3 regions of the Priestia megaterium genome follow, and region 2 is predicted to be linked to each of the others. Evidence: riboswitches for the same ligand, from Rfam matches in the RefSeq annotation. Region 2 holds a riboswitch; each other region holds the start of a gene.
The links. A riboswitch is a leader RNA that binds a small molecule or an ion and turns the genes downstream of it on or off. The one in region 2 is predicted to bind S-adenosylmethionine.

Region 1 (3,280 bases), 1.4 Mb from region 2:
CTTAAACAAAATGAGACACTTTGGAAGGAGCTAGATGAAAAAAAGCCGACTGATTTTTTCAAACAGTAAAAAACCCTTAAAAAGAATGTTCTTTTTAAGGGTTTGATATTACGCAGCTTCTTTAGATGATTTTGATTTTTTATTTAAACGAGGAAAGCCAATTACAATCGCAATGATACCGCAAACCGCTGTTAACATTGGATAGAATGTAAATGGAATAATCTCAATTGGTGAAACTTTAGCAAATCCTGCTGCTAGAAGCATTTGTGCACCGTAAGGGATAAGCCCTTGAACGCTGCATGAAAACAAGTCGAGCAGACTGGCTGATTTACGATTATCAATTGAATACTTATCAGAGATTTCTTTCGCTAACGGACCTGCTGTAATAATTGAAATCGTGTTATTAGCCGTGGCTAAATTAGTTAAACTTACCAATCCAGCGATACTGAATTCTCCGCCTTTTTTTGTTTGAATGCGTCGTGTTAATAAGTTCAATAAGAACTGAATACCGCCGTTATAGCGAATGAGTTCAACCATTCCGCCAATTAAAAGAGATAAAATAATTAATTCCGACATTCCGCCAATACCTTCTGTCACAGTTTTAGCAAGAGAAGAAAGCGTGTAGCTTCCGTCAGCTAATCCAATCAAGCCGGCTAATACAATTCCTCCGGTTAAAATGCTTAATACGTTTGCACCAAATATGGCAGCAACTAGTACGCCGACATAAGGCAAGATTTTAAACCAGCTAAAATCTTTAATTTCTACTGATGACGTATTGCCTAGCGTCATTACAAGTAATAAAACTACCGTAACAATCGCTGCAGGAAGTACGATAAAAAAGTTTACTTTTAATTTATCTGACATATTTGTTTTTTGCGTACGAACTGCTGCAATGGTCGTATCAGAGATTACGGATAAATTATCTCCAAACATTGCACCACCAACAACGGCAGCAATTGCCAATGTAATGGATACATGCGCCTGCTCACTGATTCCTACAGCGATAGGCCCTAATGCAGCAATTGTTCCCATTGACGTTCCCATCGAAATTGAAATGAATGCGCCAATAACAAAGATTCCGACTACCACTAAGCTTTGCGGAAGAACAGACAGAGCTAAGTTTACCGTTGAATCAACAGCTCCCATGCCTTTAGCGACTTGAGAAAAAGCACCTGCTAAAATAAAAATAAGTACCATAATAATGATATCAGGATGCCCTGCTCCTTTAGCAAATCGTTCCACTTTTACATTAAGTGAATCTTTGCGGTTCATAGCCAGCGCCACAATGGCTGCAATGATAATAGCTACTAATACAGGCAGCTTATAAAAATCTCCCGTTATAATTCCTGATCCGACAAACAGGACTAAAAAGACGCCCAGCGGTAACAGCGCCCAGCCGTTTCCTTTTTGTTGTTCCATTCTTAACACCTCTTGTTTACGTAATAAAAAAAGACCTCTTCTTATTGATAAGAAGAGGTCTCTTATTTGTATCATAAGATTACCCTTCTCATCTTCCAAACGAAACATCGTCTGCTGGATTTGGCACCGCACTGCGTACAGCCAGTTGCCGAGACATCGTAGGGCCAGTCCCTCCGTCTCTCTTGATAAGAAGTTTGTAGTTGTTTTAAAAATAGTCTTTCACTACTGTAATCTCTTTTTATTTAATTGTCAAATGCTATTTTAGAAAAATATATAGTGTGAAAATTCTCACATCAATTAGCTACGTCACGTTTTAAAAACGCCACCCATGCTACCCCCATAAAGAAGACAAAGTGTGCAACTAAGATAAAGATTGAAAATGGAATTGTCATTCCGTCAAACATCGTCTTCATTCCGTCCATATACTGCACAAAGTTTGTGTTGGCGAACAGTAAAAATTTCCCCCACCATAGACCAAACTGTGATACTATCCCAGTTACTGCTTTCGCCCCAATACTTACGACAATAGCTAGACTTGAAGCAAGCGCGCTGTTTCTAAATAAAGACGACAGCATAAAAGCAAACGTCATCATCATAAACGTTTCCATATACGCGCTGTCATACGTAAGCGTAATGTTTTTAAGCAGCTGCGCATCTCCTTCTAGACTGGCAAATCCAAAGAACAATGCTCCCCATACAAACGAAAAAAGCAAATAGCTCAGCAAATAATACAAGCTAATTAAAATGAGCGTTATGTACTTGGACGTTAAAATCGTTGAACGTCTAGCAGGGCGAATTAAAAGAAGCTTAATGGTACCCGCTTCAAACTCTTTTGCAACCATTGATCCTCCAACAGCAAGCGCGAAAAATTGAACGAGGATCAGCATGCCTGCACTAAATGACAGGAAATTCAATATGTTGTCTTCCGTTCCTGCGCTGTTTGCTACTTTCTTCATTAAAAGAGCCATACAAAGAGTTAAGATGCCGATTGTAATAAACGTGACTTTTGTACTTCTTTTGTAAAACCATTTCATATGTTCATTTTGAATTAACTTAAGCATGGTGCTCTCCCTCCGTAACGGACATAAACGAATCTTCAAGCGTCTCATAAACAGGAGTGATTCGGTAGACTAAAATATCGCTGTCCACTAATTTTCTATTCACAGCTGGAATTTGTTCTTTCATAATCACTACATCAATACTATCGGATTTTATTGTTACTTGGAATTCTTGAGATAAAAGATCCGCTGCTTGTTGCACGTCAGATACTTCAAATTCTACATACATCCCTTGATCTTGACGATTTGGAGATAGATCTTGAACAGCTTTTAACTCGCCGTTTTGAATAATACCAACGCGGTCACATAATGCTTCCACTTCTTTTAATAAGTGGCTCGCGATTAAAATTGAAATACCTTCTTCCCTGCAGAGGGTTTGTAAATATGTACGAAATTCTCTCATTCCCGCTGGGTCTAGACCATTTGTTGGTTCGTCTAGTAAAAGCAATGCAGGCCTATGTAAAATAGCTTGAGCTACTCCTAAACGCTGTCTCATCCCAAGGGAATACGTCTTCACTTTTGCATGAATGCTGTTTTCAAGCTTTACTAGCGCAATCACTTCATCCAAGCGTTCTGCTGTGATCCCTTCATGCATATTCGCAAAGTGTTTTAAATTTTGATAGCCCGTCAGATAATCATAAAACTCAGGATTTTCAATAATCGCTCCAATTGATTTCATAGCTGATGTAAACTGTTCTTTTAAAGGAAACCCATTGACGGTAATTGTTCCCTTTGTTTCTTTAATGAGTCCTACGACGGTACGAATGAGCGTTGTTTTTCCAGATCCGTTCGGACCAAGCAAT
Region 2 (3,280 bases):
TAGGGCTTTGTTTATTGGGTAAGCCGGTATATATGATGATTTTTGGAGCGAAAAACAGTCCTGAAATCGGTGGAGTTGTTTTACAATGGTATGCGCCTGCTGCCATTTTATTTGCTCTTTTTACCGTAACAGCCGCGATTCTTCAAGGAATTAATCAGCAAAAGAAATTAATTTTTGGCTTGGGTTTAGGTATTGTTGTGAAGATAGTATTAAACGTACTGTTGGTTTCAAGCTTAAAAGAAATTGGACCTGTTGTCGCGACGTACGGAGGATATGGTGTATCGGTTATCTATAACTTTTATTTAATTGAAAAATCCATTTCTTACCGAGTTCAATCACTAGGAAAAGCCGCGTTGACTCCTGTTTTATTAGTAAGTGTGATGTCAGCCGCTGTGATTATCGGCAATTATACTTCTCACTATTTTTTAGAAAATAAGCTGTCTGCATCTTCACTTGCGATTAGCACATCTTGTATTTCAATTGCTTTAGGTGCTGCCGTGTATCTAGGACTTGGCGTAAAAACAAGTTTAGGGCAATCTGTTGTGTTAAATAGAAGAAAAAGAATGTAAATGTAAAGGAGAGAAAGGTGTGTCAAAACGATTTTTACTAACCGTAGCGGCTGGAGGATGTATCATAATTTTCGGCGCGCTGCTGCTATTAAATTGGGAAAGAGTGTTTGGCGATTACCGTCCGATTCAAACAGCAACAGCTGTATTCAAGTTAGAGGTGGGAAGTCAAGGTGTAGCAGAGACTACGGATTCAGATGATGCTCTTCACTATATGGTGAAAAAAGGACATTTAGATGAATATATTCAACTGATGAATGAAAAAGGCTATGTGTTAAAAGAAAAAGATATTGATCATAACCGACTTGTTTTTAACGATGGGCAAGAGGATGAGCAAATTTACTACAAGCGCTTTGCAAGGAAGTATACGATGATTGATGGAGAAGGGTAAAGGCCTTCACTTAGAATTACTACATACTAAAATCATTAAAAGAAAACACCACCTTGCGAATAAAAGGTGGTGTTTTTTTGTTAGATTATCTCATCTTAGTTTTGCTCTTGCTACCCCTGTTACGACCATACTCGTAATAAAAATAACTACGATTCCAATGTTGGTCGGGGTATCAAAAAATATTTTTGAAACGGCTAAAGCGATAATAAGCCCAATGGCTATGCCAGATAATTCTTTCATTAATTTCAACATTAACACCTCTTAATAATATCGCTAAGGAAAAGTCTAACATTATTGGTAAAGTGGTTTCAATTAATAACACATTAACCGAAGAAGCATAATAGAATTTATTTGCTACCACTAAATCCTTTCGACAGTCAACAAATTCAGTATAAGCGCTTTGTGAAGAAGTATAGAATGATTCAAGAAATGAGGTAAAGGCTTTAACTTCTATTTTAGTAGACTAAAACCATATAATCCTATCTGTTTTTAAAGTTTTTTTGTATGAAAAAGAAAAATAATATTGACAATTATTAAAAAACTATTAATATTGACTATATTACATAAAACAAATAGCTATTGTTTTCCTTATCAAGAGAGGTGGAGGGACTGGCCCTGTGAAACCCGGCAACCGCTGTCTATGACAGAATGGTGCCAAATCCTTAAGAACAGTATGTTCTTGAAGATGAGGAAGAGACGTTTGGTTAACGAGCTCTTCCTTTATATAAAGGAAGAGCTTTTTTTATATTATAGGGGGAGTAAGTTAAATGAAGAGATTTCTTATTTTAGCAGTTGCGCTTGTACTACTCGTAACTGGCTGTCAGTCAAAAAGCACAAAAAGCAGTGGAAGTGAAGAGAAAGGAAAGAAGCGAATTGCTCTTGTTTTGCCTGAAAAGATTGGAGTTAACCCGTTTTTTCAGCAAATGGATGAGGGAGCAAAACGAGCTGGGAAGAAGTATAACATTGATGTAAAGACAATTGAATCTACAGATCAAGCAGCCATTGAAAGTAATTTGCGTGCTGCCGTAGCAGAAAATTATGACTTGATTATTACATCTTCTTTTGAATCCGAAGATGCGTTGAAAAAAGTAGCTCAAGAAAATCCGCAGCGTCAATTTGCGATTATTGATACAGTGGTTGATTTACCAAATGTAAGAAGCGTTGTATTCCGTGAACAAGAAGCTTCATATTTATTAGGAGCAGCCGCAGGATTGATTACGAAAACGAATAAAGTAGGAATGGTTGCAGCTGATGATATTCCATTATTAAAAAAATGGACGGTAAGCTTTAAAGAAGGACTAGAATCAACAAATCCAAAAGCAGAGTTTTTAGTAAACTATGTTGGAAGCTTCTCTGATCCAGCTAAAGCAAAAGAACTTGCTATTTTACAGGCTTCAAAAGGCGCTGATTTTATCGCTGGAGCATCAGCTGTAGGCGACTTGGGTGTATTTGAAGCAGCAAAAGAAAAAGGTTTTTATACGGCAGGCCAAGATATTGACCGTACGGAAGTAGATCCTGAGCATATCATTTTATCGCAGTTAAAAGGATCTGATGCGGCTGCTTATGAAACGGTAGAAGCACTAGCAAATGACAAATTTAAATCGGGCGTAGTGACATACGGCTTAAAAGAAAAAGGTGTTGGGTTAACGTATGTGACTCAAGACAGCAAGACACCTCTTAATGACTTTGTAGGACAAGATGTAATTGATCAATTAAAAGAAATTAAAGATTCGATTATTGATGGAAAAACAGTGGTAAAAGATCCGTTAGCAAAGTGAGTTGAGAAGAGAAGTCGAGTAAGGCTGGCTTCTCTTTCTTATTTTTGAAAAAAACCTAAAGGGAAAGGAGCAATGAATGGAATGAGTGAGCTGTTGCAGTTAACGAATTTGACGAAGAAATACGGTTCATTTTTAGCAAACGATAACGTGTCTTTTACGCTGAAAAAAGGGGAGGTTCACGCGCTGGTCGGAGAAAACGGTGCTGGTAAAACAACGTTGATGAGGATGCTTTACGGAATGGAAAAGCCGAGTTCAGGAAGTGTTCAGCTGCACGGGAAACCTGTTTCGTTTTCATCTCCTGCGGATGCGATTAAAAACGGAATAGGCATGGTGCATCAGCATTTTATGGTTTTTCCTCATTTTTCAGTGGCTGAAAATATTGTCTTGGGGCATGAGCCAAAGAAAGGTCTCTTTTTCAACAGAAAGCAGGCGAAAGCAGATGTACGGCAATTAACCCAAACTTATCAAATTTCAGTGGATGTTCATAAAAAAGTAAAGCATTGCTCAATTGGGGAACAGCAAAAGATTGAAATTTTAAAAGTGCT
Region 3 (3,280 bases), 2.3 Mb from region 2:
TTAATACATAGCATCCATACAAAAGCTAGTCCAATATAGCCAAATATCGGATACAAAAACTCAAGAAGCTGAGCATATCCAAATTGCCCGATAATAAAGCATGCCAAGATAATAAACGCAAAAGCTTGTTTGTCATTCAGGGGAAGAAATGATTGAAGCTGTTTAGCGATTCCAAATACATTTCCAATCAATGTAGTAAAAATCTCACCTAACACAACTACCGTAAATAAAACATTCACCCACGCTGAGATATTTTTAACAACGGCACTCATAGGAATATCAAGTTGAAATGAATAAGGCAAATTGGAAAGGGCAAGATGAGTAGAAACAAGCATAAACGTAAGTACACATCCTCCTATTACGGCCCCTTTTTTGATCACGCTCTTATCTTTCACGGAGCTTCCTAATGGAACTAAAACGGCCTGAGCCAAAGCTAGATTTAGGGAAATATATAAAAAGGGACTAACCGCCCACTTCCACTGTGTGACGAGCGTTAAGTCTGGCTTCGTTTGAATCAGTGAGAAATAGCTGACATTTGGCACAAAGATGATAAAAGCAAATGAAAGCATCATCGGCACAACAAGAGAATTAACCATTAAAATACCGTTAATTCCTCTTGCGATAAATATATAAGTTAAAACAATTGTACAAATCATCCCAACAGGAGGCCACAGCCCGAACTGTTCTTTTCCTATTGCCCCCGTACTCGCTAGCATGACTGAAGTTACTCCAAATAAAATGACGATCATTACACCGTTTACCGCTTTTCCAAGTACATCACCAAATAAATATGTATTAAGCTGCTGATAAGAAGAAGCCCCAATTGCGTGCGAAAGCAGCATCATTTTCGAACCTAGCCAAATAAAAAACAAGCCGCTGACCAAAATTCCAACCATTCCAAGTTCCCCGTACTGTGTAAAAAATTGAACAATTTCCTTGCCTGTTGCAAAACCGGCTCCTACAACGGTGCCTACATACGTAGCAGCAACCTGCAGCGTGAGTTTCCACCTTTTCATGCCCATCACCCTTCTACCCTTCATAGTTCACTATATGTAGAAACGGTTAAAAAAAGACGAGCCTTTTATATGTAAATCCTCGCCTCACCCGGTGCTGTTCCTTTTTCGTTTTTTTATTTCCTTCTTGTTTTTTTTCATGAAAACCCTTTATCCCTTAACATAACGGCAGTTTTCAAACAAAATATACGGATATTTTCCCTTTAGCTTTTAAATTTTCCTCAATATTTGCTGGAAATTCACAATTTACTGTTGTATAATTTCTAAAAATCAGATAAATTATTAAATAAGTATTCTTTCTATTTAAAAAAATATGTTTCAATTATATACAATTGATTCTTATCATGAGAGGTGGAGGGACTGGCCCTTTGAAACCTCAGCAACCAGTCGTTAGAGACATGGTGCTAAATCCAGCAAGCAATTTATTGCTTGGAAGATAAGAAGGCGAAAAAAGTCTTCTTCTTAAGAAGACTTTTTCTATTTTATCGGCATATTGCATAAAACGAATCACTCGTGAAATAGAAGCGGAACAATTTAAGGAGGTTTTGACATGGGGTTACTTGAAGATTTAAAGTCTAAAATTTTAATTGGGGATGGTGCCACTGGTACCCTCCTTTACTCACACGGTATTGACAGCTGTTTTGAAGAACTAAACATCACCAAACCAGAAGAGGTTTCTCGTATTCACAGAGCCTATGTAGAAGCTGGTGCAAACGTTATTCAAACAAATACGTACGCTGCTAATTATCAAAAACTTGCCCGTTATGGATTAGAAGATTCAGTCAAAGACATCAATGTTGCTGGTGTAAAATTAGCGAAACAAGCTGCAAACGATCAGGCTTACGTGGTTGGTACACTCGGCGGAATTCGTTCTTTCCAAAAAAATGCTATTAGCTTAGAAGAGGTTAAGCGAAGCATTCGTGAACAAATGTTTTGGCTTTTAAATGAAGGCGTGGATGGCCTTTTATTTGAAACATACTATGATTTCGAAGAATTAAAGACCGTTCTTACACTAGCAAGAAAAGAAACGGATAAGCCTATTATTACCCACGTTTCCCTGCATGATATTGGCGTACTGCAAGATGGGCGTCCTTTAGCAGATGCATTAAAAGAATTAGAAGACTTGGGAGCAGATGTTGTCGGGCTAAACTGCCGTTTAGGTCCTTATCATATGATTCAGTCTCTTGAAGAAGTACCGCTTCCTGATCGTGCTTTCTTATCTGCTTACCCTAATGCCAGCCTTCCGGCGTATGTGGAAGGCAAGCTGGAATATGAAACGAATGAAGACTACTTTGTAGAAAGCGCGCGTTTATTCCGCGAACAAGGGGTTCGCTTAATTGGAGGATGCTGCGGTACAACACCAGCTCACGTACGCGCCATGTCGTCTGCCTTAAAAGACCTGCCTCCGATTACAAGCAAAGTCGTTAAAATGAGACCAGCCGTTACGGTTCAAGAGCGTGAGCAGCAGGATAAACCTCATATGCACGAAATTGTGAAGAAGCGCCGCTCGGTTATCGTCGAGCTGGATCCGCCTAAACAGCTTGGTCCGACGAAATTTTTAGAAGGCGCAAAAGCACTTGATAAAGTCGGCGTAGATGCTATTACATTAGCTGATAATTCTCTTGCCTCACCTCGCATCAGCAACTTGGCAATGGCAACACTGATGCAACAAGAAACAAAAGCACGACCGCTTATTCATATTACCTGTCGCGACCGAAATTTAATTGGACTTCAATCTCATTTAATGGGACTTCATACGCTAGGAATGAATCAAGTGCTTGCAATTACCGGTGATCCGTCAAAAGTTGGCGATTTCCCTGGCGCCACTTCGGTTTATGATTTATCTTCATTTGACTTGATTAGTTTAATCGCTCAGTTTAATGAAGGACTATCTTATTCCGGCAAACCGCTTGGTCAAAAAACCAATTTTTCCATTGCAGCTGCCTTTAACCCAAACGTGCGTCACTTAGACCGAGCCGTTCAGCGCTTGGAAAAGAAAATCGACTGCGGGGCTCACTATTTCATTACTCAGCCTCTCTATTCAACTAAGCAAATTGAAGAGGTATATGAAGCAACCAAACATTTAACAACACCGGTATACATCGGGATCATGCCGTTAACAAGCGCAAGAAATGCTCGATTTATTCACCATGAAGTACCTGGAATTAAATTATCAGAAGATATTCTAGAACGTATGGACGCAACGGGAAATGACCGGATTCGCGGTGAAGTCGAAGGCCTTGCGATTGCAAAAAACTTAATTGATA

Region 1: another riboswitch for S-adenosylmethionine. It lies ahead of CEQ83_RS10835 (Na+/H+ antiporter NhaC family protein); the one in region 2 lies ahead of CEQ83_RS18325 (BMP family lipoprotein).
Region 3: another riboswitch for S-adenosylmethionine. It lies ahead of CEQ83_RS06530 (bifunctional homocysteine S-methyltransferase/methylenetetrahydrofolate reductase); the one in region 2 lies ahead of CEQ83_RS18325 (BMP family lipoprotein).

Annotation. Positions count from the first base shown of each region.
Region 1 is NZ_CP023317.1:2,155,503-2,158,782, reverse strand. It holds gene CEQ83_RS27580 (hypothetical protein) at 1-69, shown strand, start outside; gene CEQ83_RS10835 (Na+/H+ antiporter NhaC family protein) at 109-1,419, opposite strand; SAM riboswitch class I at 1,505-1,611, opposite strand; gene CEQ83_RS10830 (ABC transporter permease) at 1,713-2,480, opposite strand; gene CEQ83_RS10825 (ABC transporter ATP-binding protein) at 2,473-3,280, opposite strand, start outside.
Region 2 is NZ_CP023317.1:3,567,780-3,571,059, reverse strand. It holds gene CEQ83_RS18340 (putative polysaccharide biosynthesis protein) at 1-569, shown strand, start outside; gene CEQ83_RS18335 (hypothetical protein) at 589-957, shown strand; gene CEQ83_RS18330 (hypothetical protein) at 1,048-1,209, opposite strand; SAM riboswitch class I at 1,543-1,649, shown strand; gene CEQ83_RS18325 (BMP family lipoprotein) at 1,725-2,735, shown strand; gene CEQ83_RS18320 (ABC transporter ATP-binding protein) at 2,817-3,280, shown strand, end outside.
Region 3 is NZ_CP023317.1:1,303,615-1,306,894, reverse strand. It holds gene CEQ83_RS06535 (YkvI family membrane protein) at 1-1,016, opposite strand, end outside; SAM riboswitch class I at 1,350-1,456, shown strand; gene CEQ83_RS06530 (bifunctional homocysteine S-methyltransferase/methylenetetrahydrofolate reductase) at 1,564-3,280, shown strand, end outside.